2 regions of the Carnobacterium sp. AT7 genome follow, and region 1 is predicted to be linked to the other one. Evidence: a T-box and tRNA genes for the amino acid it is inferred to sense, from the RefSeq annotation. Region 1 holds a T-box; the other holds one or more tRNA genes.
What was found. The T-box of region 1 lies ahead of glyQ (glycine--tRNA ligase subunit alpha). A T-box ahead of a tRNA ligase gene usually reads a tRNA of that ligase, here a tRNA-Gly.

Region 1 (13,925 bases):
TTTTCATTGAAAAAGGCTTCAATCAAGGGTTGCAACTGTTCAAAAGAAGTGTAACTTTGTTTGCTATTTTCATTATTGACTGTTTTTTCAATTTCTACAAATGCTTCATACAATTCTTGTTCAGAATTTGTTTCAAATAAAGCCGGGTCAACTGAAAGTTGGTCTTGATCAAGCATCGCTTCACCTTTATTTGCTAGATTTACTACACGAGTTAAAGCTTCGATTGTCGGTTTAAAAATAGTATCTGATAAATGACTATTGATAATACGTCCAGCTTCTACTAATTTAAGTAAATCTTCTTGGCGGGAATTCAAAGCCGCATCAATGACATCATGACGGATACTTTCTGCCAATAATAATTGACGGATACGAGCTTTGATGAAGTCAACAACTTCAGCTGTACTCGACTTGTACCCTTCGAATAAAGCGCTTTGTGCGATAACCGAAGTCGATAAAATAGCCTCTTTCAAAGATTCCATTGGGAAATTCCAATTTTTTGATTCAATGATGCGGACAATACCATACGTTTGGCGTCTCAAGGCATAAGGATCATTTGATCCAGTTGGAGTCATTCCAACCGCAAAGAAACTTAAGACACTTTCCAATTTATCTGCAATCGCTAAAACAGCCCCTACAGATGTTTTTGGCAGTTCTCCCTCACTGGATACCGGCATGTAGTGTTCTCTAATAGCTGCAGCTACTGCTGGCGTTTCTCCTTGCGTCAAAGCATACTTCTCACCCATGATTCCTTGTAACTCAGGAAACTCACCAACCATATTCGTTACCAAATCAAATTTATAAATTTCAGAAGCACGTTTCAGATCAGTTAATTCCGTTTCGTTTAAGCCAACTTGTTTTCCAATAAGTTGCGCAATAGCTTGCACTCGATTCATTTTTTCATAAATAGAACCAATTTTTTCATGGAATGTTACTTGTTTTAAGCGTTCGACACAAGCAGCAATTGTTAATTTTTGGTCTTCTTCAAAGAAAAATTGACCATCATCCAAACGAGCCGTTAATACTTTTTCGTTTCCTCTAGCAACGGTTTCAATGTGATTAGCATTTCCATTACGAACAGAAATAAAGTAAGGTAAAACAGCTCCTTCACTATCTCTTACCCCAAAGTAACGTTGGTGGTCTTTCATTGAAGTGATCAAAACTTCTTCTGGCAGATTCAAGTATTTTTGATCAAATGAACCATAAAAGGCCGTTGGGTATTCGATTAAGTTGTTAACTTCTTCTAGCAATTCTTCATCCATCGAAACAGACCATTGATTTGCTTTGACAAGCTCTTCAATTTGATTAACGATCATTTGTTTACGTTTTGTACTGTCCGCAATCACAAAGACACTTTCTAAGGTTTCTTCGTATGCTAAAGCATCAGCAAACGTTACATCATGTCCCAAAAAGCGGTGGCCACGTGATGTGTTCGCTGTTTGGATATCCAGTAATTCAAAAGGAATCACTTCGTCATCTAACATCGCTGTTAACCAGTGGAATGGACGGATGTATTTAAATGTATGGTCTGCCCAATGCATGCTTACAGGGAACGTCAGTGAAGTGATTACTTTATCTAAGCCAACCAAAATTTCATTAACGGTTTTTCCAGAAATAAATTTATCTACATAAACGTAATCAACGTCTTTAATTGATTTAAAGTAGATATCATCTGTTGTTGCCCCTTGACCACGGGCAAATCCAATAGCGGCTTTACTCCAATTGCCTTCAGCATCTTGTGCAATTTTTTGAGCGGGCCCTTTAACAGATTCTTGAACATCTTCTTGTTTTTCAGCAATATCTTTGACAATAACCGCTAATCGTCTTGGAGTTGAAAAAGGAATCACTTCTCCATGTTCTAAGCGGTTTTCTTTTAAAAAGGCTGTTATTTTTTGCACTAATTGTTGGCTACTTGGGGTAACGATGTGCGCTGGAATTTCTTCTAACCCAATTTCGAGTAATAGGTTTTTTGTCATATTAGTTTGCCTCCTTAGTTTCGATTGATTGATCTTGAAGCAAAGGGAAGCCTAATTTTTCACGTTCTGTGACAAAAGCTTTTGCAATCGAACGAGCCATATTACGAATGCGCGCTAAGTAACCCGCACGTTCTGTAACCGATACTGCTCCTCTTGCATCTAACAAATTGAAAGTGTGGCTACATTTTAAAACATAATCGTAAGCAGGATGAACCAGACCAGCTTCAATTTGAACGAGAGCTTCTTTTTCATATTCATTAAACAACATCAAAAGCAACTCTTGATTGCTATTTTCAAATGCGTATTTTGAATGCTCATATTCAGGTTGAATAAAGATCTCACCGTATTTTACGCCTTTAGTCCATTGAATATCATAGACGCTGTCTACGTCTTGAATGTATGAAGCTAAACGTTCTAATCCATAAGTAATTTCACTAGTTACAGGATTGCATTCTAATCCTCCAACTTGTTGGAAGTACGTAAACTGAGTGATTTCCATTCCATCAAGCCAAACTTCCCAGCCTAAACCAGCACAACCCATTGATGGATTTTCCCAGTTGTCTTCAACGAAACGAATATCATGTTCTAAAGGATCAATTCCTAATAAACGAAGACTTCCTAAATACAGTTCTTGAATATTATCAGGTGATGGCTTCATAACCACTTGAAATTGGTGGTGTTGGAATAAACGGTTTGGGTTTTCACCATAACGACCATCTGCTGGACGTCTTGAAGGTTCTACATATGCCGCATTCCATGGTTCAGGTCCAATAGCACGTAAGAATGTATACGGGCTCATCGTACCGGCCCCTTTTTCTGTGTCATAAGCTTGAAGCAACAGGCATCCTTGATCTGACCAATAATTTTGTAATGTTAAAATAATTTCCTGAAACGTTAGACTGTTTTCTTTCATTATCGCATTCTCCTTTTCATTTCACATTTTACTCGTTAACTAAAAAATAACGCAAAAAAGTCCCTATGCTGACAACTATCAGCATAGGGACGATAATACAATCGCGGTTCCACCCTAATTCTAGTTTATTAAAAAACTAGCATCTCTTTTTTTAAACAGCTCCAGAATGCCTTTCAAAACTTTCTCTATATTTGGCTTACACTATCCCAAACTCGCTCATTTAGAGTGAAATTTTTACTTTTTTCTTTCAACGCCAGTTATTCAGTTGTTACTATCATAGCTTGCAACAAGAACGTTTGTCAATCATTTCTTTTCATTCTCGCCGGTTGTTTCATTAGGAGGGACTCTTTTATCGACTAAGAGATTTCCCCACGTATACATCTGATCAATAAATTTTTTACTTTTCAGCTTAATTCCGACAGATTCATCATAAATCAAGTCAATCAACGTCCGAATTTCTCGTTTTGTTTCTTCTTTAACGGTAATAGAGCCTAATTGATCTAATGAAACGACCGAAAATAACCGCACAAAATGAATAGCTCTTTGACTTGAATGGTAACGGTAACGGTCTAAATGCCAATGACTTTGACACAGTAAACCGCCATAACTGCCTGAATAGTCAAACGGTCCCTCAGTCTCCCCACATACACGACAACCTCTCAATTCAGGAGAAACCCCAAAGTATGGCAGAATCTGCACTTCAAATATATTGACAACTATTTCAGGATCCGTTTCTTCATCAATTTCAGTTAAACAGCGATCAATTTTATGAAACAATGCTCCATCTACGATACCGTCATCTAAAGCTGCATCCGCTAAATTTAAAATATACGTCGCATAGGCATTCAAAAAAATATCTGTTTGCATACTCTTATACTGATCTACTTCTTTTGCATCACGTATAAAGCACAGTCCAGTATCTCGAATATCAGCGATGTATGTTGCTTTCGTAAAAGGCAATACCGCTGTTTTAAGTTTATTTTTTTGCTTTCGGGTTCCTTTAACGAAAAACATTCTTTTGCCAAAGCGGCTCGTAAACAATTTGACCAATTGATCGTTTTCGCGATGATTGCGCACCGATAATACAATGCCCTCTACCTCTTCTATTTGAGCCATATAGAATCCTCCTATGATATGCTCTTCATTTAAAAAAACAAACCAAAAAATATGGTTTGTTTTTTAAATCGATTAATCCTTTTTAGTAATCATCTTTGCGGTAACCGTAATCTTGCAAATTCGTTTGACGATCACGCCAGTCTTTTTGAACTTTTACCCAAAGATCTAAGTAAATTTTATCGCCTAATAACACTTCAATATCTCTTCTAGCGCGGATACCGATGTCTTTTAACATTTTACCGCCTTTGCCAATGATAATTCCTTTTTGGCTAGAACGTTCAACAATGATTGCTGCATGAACTTGGACTTTACCCAATTCATTTCGTTGCATACTCTCAACAACTACAGCTACAGAGTGAGGTACTTCTTCTCTTGTTAGTTCAAGAACTTTTTCTCGAATCAATTCAGAAACAATAAAGTATTCTGGGTGATCGGTTACTTGATCATCTGGATAGAATTGAGGTCCTTCAGGCAAATATTTCGTTACTTCTGATAATAATGTTTCTACGTTATTGCCATCTGCAGCAGAAATTGGAATAACTTGTTCAAAATCGACTAATGAACGGTAATCCTCAATAATTGGCAACAACTGGTCAGGATGGATTTTATCAATTTTATTCAGCACTAAAAACACAGGACTTTTTACTGTTTTTAATCTTTCCATGATAAAGTTATCTCCAGGGCCACGTTTTTCTGCAATATTTACCATGAACAAAATAACATCCACTTCTCTAAAAGCACTAAACGCTGAGTCTACCATAAAGTCCCCAAGACGGTGTTTTGGTTTGTGAATCCCTGGGGTATCGATAAACACAATTTGTGATTCTGGTGTAGTGTAAATACCTTGAATTTTATTTCTTGTTGTTTGAGCTTTATCACTCATGATTGCTATTTTTTGTCCTACAATTCTATTTAATAAAGTTGATTTACCGACGTTTGGACGACCAACAATAGAAACAAAACCTGATTTGTGCTCATTCATATTTTTCATTAAACCATATCCTCCGATTTAAAAGCTCCCGGCAGCAATTCGCCAACCGTTGTGAATTGTTTGTTGCCTTTATTATTTGTTAATAAAACTGGCATGTCTGGCCCACAGAATTCTGCCAGTACTTGTCTACATGCTCCACAAGGAGAAATAGGACCATCTGTATCACCCGTTACCACTAAATAGTCAAATTCTTTATTCCCCTCAGAAATAGCTTTGAAGATTGCTGTTCGCTCTGCGCAATTGGTTAAACCAAAAGAAGCATTTTCAATATTGCAGCCTGAAAAAATTTCTCCCTCTTTCGTTAAAAGAGCTGCTCCAACTGGAAAATGAGAATAAGGGACATAAGCCTTTTCTAACATGTCCGTTGCTTTATTAATAAGTGTGTCGACTTTTTGATCTGTCAAGTGCATAAGTAAAATCTCCTTTAAAATAGTATTTGCCATAATTTAGGTAAAATAATGATTGCAGCTACAACAATGGAAAAAGTTGCGGTAACTAAAACAGCTGCAGCTGCCATGTCTTTTGCTTTCTTTGCCAAAGGATGATATTGATCTTTAGCTGCTAAGTCGACTACATTTTCGATTACAGTATTCCAAACTTCCATTATGATAACTAAGAAGACACTGAAAATAACCCATAGCCATTCATTGACGACTAAATTAAGGAATGCACACAAAATCAAAACAATTAAACCAATCAAAATATGTGAACGCATATTTCTTTCTTCTTGAAATGCGGTTAAAATTCCCTTAAATGCATATTTAAAAGAGTCAAGAAATGTAGAATTTTTCCCAATTCCACTTTTATCTTTTAAGTCCATAAGCTTCTAATATCTCTTTCTGCAACCCAAACATTTCTTTTTCATCTTCAGGATTCATATGATCGTACCCATTTAGATGTAAGAAACCATGTAAGGCAAGAAATCCTAATTCTCGATCAAAAGAATGGTTATATTCTTTGGCTTGGCTTGCGGTTTTATCAACTGAAATGATGATATCGCCAATATTTCTTGGCATCGGTTCATCTAATTCATCAAAATTGATCATTAATTCATCTTCTACTTCATCTTCAATTGCAAAACTTATAACATCCGTTGGCTGATCTTTGCCACGATAAGTTTTATTGATTTTTTGAATATTTTCGTTGTCTACGAAGGTCACAGACATTTCTGTATCTTTTGGCAACTCTATATGCTTACCAGCAAACTCCAATAAAGAATTCACCATTTCTTTTTGTTCCATTGTAATTTGGTTTGTTTCATCATACAAATCTAGTTCCATAAGGGCTATCCTCACTCCTTTTTATTTTACTATTCTATGCTTAAAATCATTCTTTTTTTAAAGCCGGATATTCAATCCTCGAATGGAATGTCCCGTTTAGTCCTGTACAGATGGCTTGTTCAACTACTTTCAATTCTTGTAAAGAAATGGAACACTCATCAAACTGACCATCTACAATTCTACCATTAATTAAATTATGAACAAAATTTTCAATGGTTTCTTTAGTAGGATGTGACATTGACCTTACAGCTGCCTCAGCACTATCTGCAATATTGATGACCGCTGCTTCTTTTGTTTGTGGTTTCGGACCAGGATACCTAAAATCACTCTCAAGCACAGTATCATCTTTCTCTTTAGCAGCAACATAAAAATATTTCATAAGAGTCGTTCCATGATGCTGAGCACAAATATCAATGATTGATTGAGGTAATTTAGCTGCTTCTAACATTTTCACACCTTCAGAAACATGTCCGAAAATAATTTCTTTACTTTCAAAAGGAGTCAATAAATTATGTGGATTTTCCATTCCAGGCGGTAAATTTTCGACAAAAAAGAGTGAATGACGTAATTTACCAACATCATGATAATAACAAGCTACGCGAGCAAATAATGAGTCTCCTCCGATAGCCCCAACAGCATTTGCGCTTAGGTTCGCTACCATCAAACTATGATGATAGGTTCCTGGAGCTTTCGTTAGCAGTTCTTTTAACAAAGAGCTATTTGGGTTAGACAATTCTGTTAAGGTTAATACCGCATTTTCACTAAACAATACTTCAATATAAGGCGATAGAAGTACCGCTAGCAAGTAAGATATGATGCCGCTTGAGAGGGCATAAACAACGATTAAAAACGTCTGTTGAGACCAAATAGTCATATTTAAGTATAAAACAAAAGAGCTAATAAATAAGGCATTAAAAACCGTTACCCATATAAAACTTGACCAAAATTGGTTTGTAATTTTAGTACGGGTGATCATCGTACCCATCATGCCACTTAGTAGATAAAACAGAACCAACACAATACTAAAACTGGTTCCTGAATCAGGGCTAAAAATAAAGATAGAAAACGCTGCAGTAAACCCATTAGCTAAAATACCAAAACGTCTTGAACCAAATGCGGTCAATAAAATGGAGGTCAATGCAGCTGGAAACAATAAACCAATAAATTCTATATCGGCCGTTTGAATCAACTGTAACCCTTTCATCAATAATAGTGAAGCCACCATAACGATGGAGTAAAAGCTAATTTGACGTCCATGTTCTATCCTATCAATGTTTCTTGATTTTCCTAAATAGAACAATAATAGCGCTTGAGTAAATAGCAAAACAATTAGCCCATATAAAGCTTGTTTAGAAGAATCATCATCTAACAAGCCTAGTAACTCCAACTGGTGCATATCGTTACTATCAACGACATGACCTTCTTGAACGATTACTTGTCCTTGTAAAATCAATGACGGTTGAACGTTTGCCATCTCTTCTTCTTTTTTCTGCTCAGTAGCATTTTCGTTGTAAATGTTATTTTCAACAATTGCATTATCAACAATCAAGCTTGCTATTCGTTGCATATTTGAATCCAAATCAGAATAATCTAAATTATTATTTGCTTCCAATTTAACTTCGTTTATTTCTTCATTCTTTATGGGTTGAGTCATCGCATCAGAAACCACGAAAGCAATAGATTCTTTCATGCTGGTTAAAATTTTTTCATCAGTCGCGATTAAATCTAAAATCGCCCAACCAGGAAGCATCTCAATGAAAGCTTTTGTAGCTTCGTCTAGATTATTCAACTTTTCATTGAACATACCTAATAGGGCATCATTCGTTAATTGATCTACTTTTATTTCTGACAATTCTTGAGAAGATATCGAACTGTTACTTTCTGAGGCCTTTTTTCTTGTTTCCTTTAAATTGTCTTCATATGCTTTGTTTCCTTCTTGGATTACTTCATCTACCGTAGCGAATAAAACTTCTACTTTTGCAGTTTGAATATCTTTTAAATCGGCATTATACGTATATACAGGAGCAACAGTCGCTGCAACAGTCGTTTTATTTTCTGCTGTTTTTTCTTTATCTTCAACAGTTGCATTTGCTCTTATGGTTTCTTCAGCTACTTGAAAGAGCTCAATATCTAAAGATTTTGGTTTAACAGCACTGTACATGATTGAAAATAAAATGACTGATGTAAGCAAAAGAATAGAAGGAATATATAGTTTGCCCATTTTTTTCTGAAGGCGTATTAAATTTCTTCGCATTCATTCACTTCCTATTCGTTTTTTTCGCTAGTCAATTTTTCAATATCGCTCTTTTTACCTTCACTTAATGTTTTTTCTTCGTTATAAGCATTGATAATATTTGCTACTACCGGATGACGAACAACATCATTTGAGTCAAATTGAACAAAATGAATACCTTTAACTTGATTTAAAACTTTTTCAGCATGAACGAGTCCACTCATCGCTCCTCTTGGCAGATCAATTTGAGTAACATCTCCATTTACGATCATCTTTGAACCAAAACCAAGGCGAGTAAGGAACATTTTCATTTGAGCTTTCGTCGTGTTTTGTGCTTCATCAAGTATCACGAAAGCATCTTCTAAGGTTCGCCCTCTCATATAAGCTAAAGGAGCAATTTCAATCACATTTCGATCCATTAGACGAGTGGTATGTTCTAAGCCAAAGACGTTATATAACGCATCATAAATCGGACGTAAGTATGGATCAACTTTCTCTTTTAAGTCTCCGGGTAGAAAGCCTAGACTTTCACCTGCTTCAACTGCCGGACGAGTAAGAATGATTTTTTTCACTTCACCTTTTTTCATCGCAGCAACAGCCATAACGACCGCTAAGTATGTCTTACCTGTCCCAGCAGGTCCCACTCCAAACGTAATGTCATTCTTTTTAATTGATTGGATGTATTGACGTTGCCCAAAGGTTTTTGCTCTTATCGGCTTACCGTCATGATCTTTTCCTATTTCTTCTTCATACATACTAATAAAGAATTGCAGAGTGTTATTTTTCGCCATTTTGATAGCCGTTACGACATCCGCAGGTCCTATACTAATGGAACGTTTGATTAGTTCTTCTAATTGATTAAGGATTGCTTCCACTACAGCTGTCTTTTCTTCAGTACCGATAATTTCTAAATGGCTTCCACGGCTGTTAATGACAACTTCCATTGAGTCTTCTAATAAAGCTAAATGTTTATCTTGAGTACCAAATAGAATAGCTGCAGTATTTTCGTTTTTCAAATTTACTAAACGTGTTTCGTTCATTAAGTTAGTCAAACAAACAACACTCTCCTTTTTCTTTCTATACTTTAAAGAATAGCACATTTTTTGTCTAAAATGAAGCTTTCCTTCTTAGATAGAAGAGCAATTAGGGAACATTAAGAGCAAAAAAAAGATAAAGTTAAGAAAAATCTTAACTTTATCTTTTTTAGAGGATAATTGCTTATCCTTAAGCATTCAATAGTTCTTTTACTAATCGATTTACTTCGTTACCGTCTGCTTTACCTTTTGTTAAAGGCATAACAACTCCCATAACTTTCCCAAAATCTTTCATAGACTTAGCATCTACCTTAGTAATAGCTTCTTGAATAATCGCTTTAAGTTCGTTTTCAGAAAGTTGTTGAGGTAAATAGTTTCCAACGATATCAATAGCTGCTTCTGTTTGTTCAACCAAGTCTTCTCGACCAGCATCTTTAAACTCCGCAAGAGATTCACGACGTTGTTTCATTTCGCGAGAAAGAACTGTTAACTCTTCATCCTCACTTAATTCATTACCTTTGCTGATTTGATCATTTTGCAATGCAGCTTTTAACATACGTAGTACAGCTAAAGATTCTTTATCTCTGGCTTTCATCGCAGTTTTAATGTCGTCATTAATGGTTTCTAAAAGTGACAAGACTTTCCCACCCTCAATTCTAAAAGCAATTTACTAGAATTTACGTTTTCTAGCTGCTTCAGATTTTTTCTTACGTTTCACACTTGGTTTTTCATAGAATTCGCGTTTACGAGCTTCTTGTAAAGTACCTGTTTTTGAAACGGAACGTTTAAAGCGACGAAGAGCATCATCAAGAGATTCATTTTTCTTAATAACTGTTTTTGACATATAAATTCCCTCCCTCCGTGCTTGAAAAAGTAACCGTTATTTAGAACACACTAATAAATTACTGCATTCATAAACACTGTCCTTCCTTATTATATCGAATGTATTTTTTTACGTCAATACAACATTTCCATATTTCAATAAAAAAGAACACTTTATTGCTTTTTTTTGAAGTTTATTGCACTTTTATCATTTTATTTAAGAACATTTTTCACATTTTCCGAAAATTTCAAACCGATGGGACTCAATTGTGCACCCATTTAATTGATTTTCGAAAAAATTCATTGGACACATTTCGATTTGTTTTGTTTTCCCACAATTTGTACAAATAAAATGATGGTGATGCCCAGTGTGTTTGCATCCAAAACGAAACATTTTTTCTCCGTTTAATTCCGTTTCCTCAAGAACATTTAATTCTACAAAAGTATAAATATTACGATAAATTGTATCATAACTAATAGAAGGGTATCTTTCTTTTAAACCTAGTTGTACTTCTTTTGCTGTTAAATATCGATTTTCCGCGGCAAATACGGATAACATATTTTCGCGTTTATCAGTATATTTATATCCATGTTCTTTTAACGTTTCAATAGCTTGTTCAACTGCTGTCATATAGATGATCGCCTCCTTTACATGAACCATTTACCATCAAGTAGTATAACTTATCCGTCTAGTATTAATCAAGTTGTAAATCTTGCATCTTTCATAAGTGATTCATTGTCGTTTCACTCCGTATTCCTGTATACTATTAGGAAAGTAAGTAGAAATAATGAGGAGGAACAAAATGTCTTCACAAAAAACAATTAATTTATATATTATTTCAGATTCAGTAGGAGGAACGGCTAATCAACTCGGTCAAGCAGCCATGACTCAGTTTCCTGATGCCGATATAAAGGTTTCAGCATACCCCTTTATCCGTGGAACAGATACGCTCATATCCATATTAGAAAAAGCAGACATTGATAATGCGTTAGTTCTTCACACTTTTGTAGATGAAGAGCTGAATAAAATGGCTCAAGTTTTTTGCAAAGAACATGAATTAGTTTGTTTTGATCCATTATCTCCAATCATTAGAGAAATAGAAACTCGTTCTGAACTAGCTCCTTTACAAAAACCAGGAGCATTACATCTTTTAGATGAAACTTATTTTAATCGAATAAAAGCTATTGAATTTGCAGTTAAATTTGATGATGGCCGTGATCCAAAAGGTTTCTTAGAAGCAGACATCGTATTACTCGGCATTTCTAGAACCTCAAAAACACCATTAAGTATGTTTTTGGCTAATCAAAATTATAAAGTAGCTAATCTACCTCTTATACCGGAAGCACATATTCCTGAACAGATCTGGCAAGTAGATCCTAAAAAAATTGTTGGTTTAACAAGTGATCGAAAAGCGTTAAACTCTATTCGCCGAGAACGAATGTTAACTTATGGAATGAATCCAGATACAGAATACTCTAAGTTGGACCGTATTGATCGAGAATTAGCTTTTGCTAAAGAATTGTATGAAAAATTAAATTGTTTAGTGATTAATGTTTCGAATAAATCAATTGAAGAAACAGCAGCTATTATTATTAATACATTGCAAATTGCGCATAAGACACATGAACAAAATTAATTTGTGTCAATAAAGACTCCTTGCTCAAAATAAAAAAACTTGAAGAATAACCGCCTAAAGCGTTATCTCTCAAGTTCTTTTTTTTCGTTGTTTCTATTTGGTTTTGTTAGAGGATTTTAGTCTTATTAATCGTAATAAACTTCATCTAAAAATAGTCCTTGAGAAGGGACAGTCATACCTGCCTCGCTTCTGATTCCACTCTTGAAAATAGCATCAATCGATTCTAGCTCCGTCGTTCCAGCACCAATTTCTAAAATTGTACCCATAATGATTCTAATCATTTTATATAAGAAACCTTCTCCTATAAACGTAAAGTGCAATAAGTCGCCTTCTTTATGGATCTTGATTTCATTAATCGTTCTAACGGTTGATTTTTTCGATTTCTTTAGAGAAGAGAAACCGATAAAGTCATGCTTTCCAACAAGTTTGTCGCAAGCCTTATTCATTTTATCTATATCAAGGTCACCAGCGTACTCATAGCTGAAATTGCGTTCAAATACAGAAGGTACACTGTTATTCCAAACATAGTAGCTATATTTTTTACCGCTAGCATTATATCTAGCATGGAATCTTTCCGGTACTTCTTCCAGTTTCTTAACCACAATGTCACGGGGAAGATAACGGTTTAGATGGTCCAACATTGCTTGAAGCTCCATGGTAGATTCTGTTTTAAAATTGGCTACCTGCCCTTTAGCGTGAGCCCCAGCATCCGTACGCCCTGATCCGACTATTTCAGTTTTAGTTCCTGTCATTGCGGTTATCGTATTTTCTATTTTACCTTGAATCGTTTTATCTGAATCAGTCAGTCTCTGCCAACCCAAATATCTAGCGCCATCGTACTCTACTGTCATTTTAATATTTCTCATTATATCCCTCTTAATCCTCTGATTCGGTTTCTACTTTCATACCGTACACTTCACTATTTATTCCATAATTGCCGATTGCCCTGTCTAGTTGACAAGGTGCAATCTAATCGTTTGTTGCTAATGGTTTACGTTAAAGAAATTTGGCTTCGCTTTAAAATCCACGACTGGAACCGCCGCCACCGGAACTTCCGCCGCCACCAAATCCTCCACCGCCGCCGAAGCCACCTCCACCGAAACCTCCGCCGCCAAAACCGCCACCACCACGGTAACGACTTCCACCAGACATTCCTAATAGTAAAGGCCACATTCCACCGCCTCTTCTTCCACCAGATCCGCCGCCACCAAAAAAGCTACTGATAACAAAAAAGATGATCACCACAATAATAATAGATGAAAAACCACCATCATCATCATTGTATTCTGATGGATTGACTTCATAACCAGAAAAAATTGTGTCATTATCAAATTGATACTCTTCATTAACCTTTACAGCTGTTTCAGTAAAAATATTTTTCAAGGCACCATCAAAATCATTATTCGATAAAGCATCGATATTACGGTCTAATATGGCTCCGGTTCCACTATCGGTAAGAGCCCCTTCTAAACCATACCCAATTTCAAATCGGATTTCACGTTCTTCAGCAGATAATAGAATTAAGACACCATTATCTAAATCAGCCCCACCAATTTTCCATTTTTCAAACAATTCAGCAGTATATTCTTCAATTGTAACATCCTGTAAACTATCTACGGTAGCTACTACAATTTGTGGTTTTTCTTGAGTATCTTCGTAATGCTTATTAACATCTAATATAAATTTTTCAGTTTCATCTGATAGTAAATTTGCTTCATCAAAAACATAAAATTCATTAGATGGTTCAGGATAATCAACAGCAGCTTCAACCGTTAGAGGAAATATACTTAAAAGCAATAAGCTGAAAAGTAGCGACAAGGTGCTTAAAATTGAAATAGGCTTAATTTTTTTCACTAGATTTTCTCCTCGCGCATAAGACATAATGTTGATTATTCATTATCGAAGTTAACTTCAGGCGCAATTTCT
Region 2 (3,345 bases), on a different contig from region 1:
ATTATTTTTACTTATTTATTATTTACCTGTACCCTTCATCTCATTTTGGGTAAAATAAGAATAGACAAAAAATTAAAAGGAGTCTTCTAATTGGTGCAGCCTATTTATAGAACTATCAAACAGTATCTTTATCATCCTTTATTCTTAGTTATTATTATTCCTTTATCCTATCTACTAGCAGGCACTCTTTATGCTAGTCAATATACTCGATTTAATTTCATTCCATTCATTCTATTATATGGTTTCGTTTTTATAAACCACTTATTAGGAAATTTCTTATTTAAAACAGCTAAAATTACTCTTTCTTTTAACCATATATCCTTTATTGTATTTGAAGTAATTAATCTTTTGCTCATCTATTACTTTTCATCCGCAATTCATTCATTAGTAGGCCTACTTTGTTTCTTTTATAGTGCAGTGATCCATACTCACTTTTATTTAATTAGACAAGGATACACTTGGCTAACATTAGCTATTTCCAGTATTTTTAAAGGCGGTATACTAACTTACTTAAGTTTTTATGTCCAAGCAAATTTCATTCCGACTACCCTCTTTTATTGGAGTATTCCTTTAATTCTAGTTGTATTCTTAGTAGAGTTAGGGAAAATACAACTAAACTATCCAATGATCAATGTACAATTGACTGATCAACAGACAAATACTACTTTTTTAGATACAAAAAAATTCAACCGTTTTTTATTAGGTTTATTACTACTCATTTACCTAATAAGTTTTATCTTCTATATTCCTACTTTCAAAGGAACAACCTTTATTATCCTATTTACTTTACCTTTTGCCATCAAACTTATTCAGTATCTCTTTTCTAAAGAAGAGTTGATTGCTAAGAAACTTAAACAAAGAGCTTTACAGTTATATTCAGTTGCCTTTTTTATATCCTTTAGTGTTATTCTATTCATTCATACAAATTAAATATAAAATAAAGGTAGTGACGTTTAGAGGTTCTATAATAGTTAGTGTTGGTGACTAAAAGTCGCCAGCACTATTTTTATAGAAAATGACAAAAAATTAAAACAAGCGAAAATCTCCGTTAGAATAAAGTTACGACACCACATTCAAAGGGAGGATTTTCACTTGTATAAACTATAGGTAGTGATGTTTCGATTCACTTCCTTACTGCAGCATCCATGATAAAACAAAAAAAAGGATCGGAGAAAAAATCTCCAATCCTTTTTTTTGTTTATTTTATGACCCGTACGGGAATCGAACCCGTGATACCGCCGTGAAAGGGCGGTGTCTTAACCGCTTGACCAACGGGCCATTATTTTAAATAGTGCAATGGGCCTAAATGGACTCGAACCATCGACCTCACGCTTATCAGGCGTGCGCTCTAACCAGCTGAGCTATAGGCCCAAAAAAAAAAAGCGGGTGACGAGAATCGAACTCGCATCAACAGCTTGGAAGGCTGTGGTTTTACCACTAAACTACACCCGCATTACAAGAAATGGCCCGGGACAGAATCGAACTGCCGACACCTTGAGCTTCAATCAAGTGCTCTACCAACTGAGCTACCGGGCCAAATATTTAATTAAACGGTCTCGACGGGAATCGAACCCGCGATCTTCTGCGTGACAGGCAGACATGTTAACCCCTACACCACGAGACCTTTTTTGCATTTAAAAACTATCTTTAAAAAAAAAGATAAATTGCGGGGACAGGACTTGAACCTGTGACCTTCGGGTTATGAGCCCGACGAGCTGCCAACTGCTCCACCCCGCGATAATATTAATGAAACATTTAAAAAAAGGAGGATAAGAGATTCGAACTCTTGCGTGCTTTTACACACCTGACGGTTTTCAAGACCGTTCCCTTCAGCCGGACTTGGGTAATCCTCCATAAGACTGATAAGATGATACTGTATTAAATTAAACAAAAATGTTTATGACCCGTACGGGAATCGAACCCGTGATACCGCCGTGAAAGGGCGGTGTCTTAACCGCTTGACCAACGGGCCTATAAAATTACAAAAAAATATAATACGGAGAAGGAGGGATTTGAACCCTCGCGCCGCGTTAACGACCTACACCCTTAGCAGGGGCGCCTCTTCAGCCACTTGAGTACTTCCCCAATAACTAAAAAATAAGTATTAATTTATTCAATGGGCCTAAATGGACTCGAACCATCGACCTCACGCTTATCAGGCGTGCGCTCTAACCAGCTGAGCTATAGGCCCATAAAAAAAGCGAGTGACGAGAATCGAACTCGCATCAACAGCTTGGAAGGCTGTGGTTTTACCACTAAACTACACTCGCAAAAACGGTCTCGACGGGAATCGAACCCGCGATCTTCTGCGTGACAGGCAGACATGTTAACCCCTACACCACGAGACCTTTTTTACATTTAAAAACTATCTTTTAAAAAAGATAAATTGCGGGGACAGGACTTGAACCTGTGACCTTCGGGTTATGAGCCCGACGAGCTGCCAACTGCTCCACCCCGCGATAATATTAATGAAGCTTTAAAAAAAAGGAGGATAAGAGATTCGAACTCTTGCGTGCTTTTACACACCTGACGGTTTTCAAGACCGTTCCCTTCAGCCGGACTTGGGTAATCCTCCATTATGATACAAGGGTACTTTAATCTTAACTGATTAATGGACCTTGTAGGACTCGAACCTACGACCGGACGGTTATGAGCCGTCTGCTCTAACCAACTGAGCTAAAGGTCCAAGATCTTTTAAATAATAATAATAGCGGCGAAGGGGATCGAACCCCCGACCTCCCGGGTATGAACCGGACGCTCTAGCCAGCTGAGCTACACCGCCATAATAAAAGTAATAATTTTAAAAAAAGTGGAGCCTAGCGGGATCGAACCGCTGACCTCCTGCGTGCAAGGCAGGCGCTCTCCCAGCTGAGCTAAGGCCCCTAATTTTTAAATCGGGAAGACAGGATTCGAACCTGCGACCCCTTGGTCCCAAACCAAGTGCTCTACCAAGCTGAGCTACTTCCCGTTAAATAAGGTTTTATTCTTTCTTTCAAAAGAAATGCACCCAAGAGGACTTGAACCTCTAACCCCTTGATTCGTAGTCAAGTACTCTATCCAATTGAGCTATGGGTGCAAATGGTGCCGAGGGCCGGAATCGAACCGGCACGGTGATCACTCACCGCAGGATTTTAAGTCCTGTGCGTCTACCTGTTCCGCCACCCCGGCTTTAGAACAGTTTTCATTCTTGCGAATGAGCTTACTAGTCAACCTAGTAAGCGAAAGACGGGATTCGAACCCGCGACCCCCACCTTGGCAAGGTGATGTTCTACCACTGAACTACTTTCGCAAAAAATGCCGGCTAAAGGAGTTGAACCCTCGACCCTCTGATTACAAATCAGATGC

Region 2: it has a tRNA-Gly gene. The T-box ahead of glyQ (glycine--tRNA ligase subunit alpha) is inferred to sense a tRNA for this amino acid. The anticodon was not compared.

The regions. Positions count from the first base shown of each region.
Region 1 covers NZ_ABHH01000031.1:3,868-17,792, forward strand. The annotation lists gene glyS (glycine--tRNA ligase subunit beta) at 1-1,973, opposite strand, end outside; gene glyQ (glycine--tRNA ligase subunit alpha) at 1,975-2,886, opposite strand; T-box leader at 2,969-3,146, opposite strand; gene recO (DNA repair protein RecO) at 3,190-4,002, opposite strand; gene era (GTPase Era) at 4,085-4,984, opposite strand; gene CAT7_RS09965 (cytidine deaminase) at 4,993-5,403, opposite strand; gene CAT7_RS09970 (diacylglycerol kinase family protein) at 5,418-5,813, opposite strand; gene ybeY (rRNA maturation RNase YbeY) at 5,797-6,273, opposite strand; gene CAT7_RS09980 (HD family phosphohydrolase) at 6,320-8,527, opposite strand; gene CAT7_RS09985 (PhoH family protein) at 8,539-9,546, opposite strand; gene CAT7_RS09990 (GatB/YqeY domain-containing protein) at 9,731-10,177, opposite strand; gene rpsU (30S ribosomal protein S21) at 10,211-10,384, opposite strand; gene CAT7_RS10000 (Fur family transcriptional regulator) at 10,580-11,002, opposite strand; gene CAT7_RS10005 (pyruvate, water dikinase regulatory protein) at 11,166-11,999, shown strand; gene truA (tRNA pseudouridine(38-40) synthase TruA) at 12,125-12,865, opposite strand; gene CAT7_RS10015 (TPM domain-containing protein) at 13,017-13,853, opposite strand; gene CAT7_RS10020 (LemA family protein) at 13,889-13,925, opposite strand, start outside.
Region 2 covers NZ_ABHH01000037.1:13,591-16,935, forward strand. The annotation lists gene CAT7_RS10615 (hypothetical protein) at 94-930, shown strand; tRNA gene CAT7_RS10620 (tRNA-Glu) at 1,207-1,278, opposite strand; tRNA gene CAT7_RS10625 (tRNA-Ile) at 1,298-1,371, opposite strand; tRNA gene CAT7_RS10630 (tRNA-Gly) at 1,382-1,452, opposite strand; tRNA gene CAT7_RS10635 (tRNA-Phe) at 1,464-1,536, opposite strand; tRNA gene CAT7_RS10640 (tRNA-Asp) at 1,552-1,624, opposite strand; tRNA gene CAT7_RS10645 (tRNA-Met) at 1,665-1,737, opposite strand; tRNA gene CAT7_RS10650 (tRNA-Ser) at 1,764-1,853, opposite strand; tRNA gene CAT7_RS10655 (tRNA-Glu) at 1,901-1,972, opposite strand; tRNA gene CAT7_RS10660 (tRNA-Ser) at 1,998-2,085, opposite strand; tRNA gene CAT7_RS10665 (tRNA-Ile) at 2,118-2,191, opposite strand; tRNA gene CAT7_RS10670 (tRNA-Gly) at 2,200-2,270, opposite strand; tRNA gene CAT7_RS10675 (tRNA-Asp) at 2,276-2,348, opposite strand; tRNA gene CAT7_RS10680 (tRNA-Met) at 2,387-2,459, opposite strand; tRNA gene CAT7_RS10685 (tRNA-Ser) at 2,486-2,575, opposite strand; tRNA gene CAT7_RS10690 (tRNA-Ile) at 2,613-2,686, opposite strand; tRNA gene CAT7_RS10695 (tRNA-Met) at 2,709-2,782, opposite strand; tRNA gene CAT7_RS10700 (tRNA-Ala) at 2,811-2,883, opposite strand; tRNA gene CAT7_RS10705 (tRNA-Pro) at 2,895-2,968, opposite strand; tRNA gene CAT7_RS10710 (tRNA-Arg) at 3,003-3,076, opposite strand; tRNA gene CAT7_RS10715 (tRNA-Leu) at 3,080-3,168, opposite strand; tRNA gene CAT7_RS10720 (tRNA-Gly) at 3,218-3,289, opposite strand; tRNA gene CAT7_RS10725 (tRNA-Thr) at 3,296-3,345, opposite strand, start outside.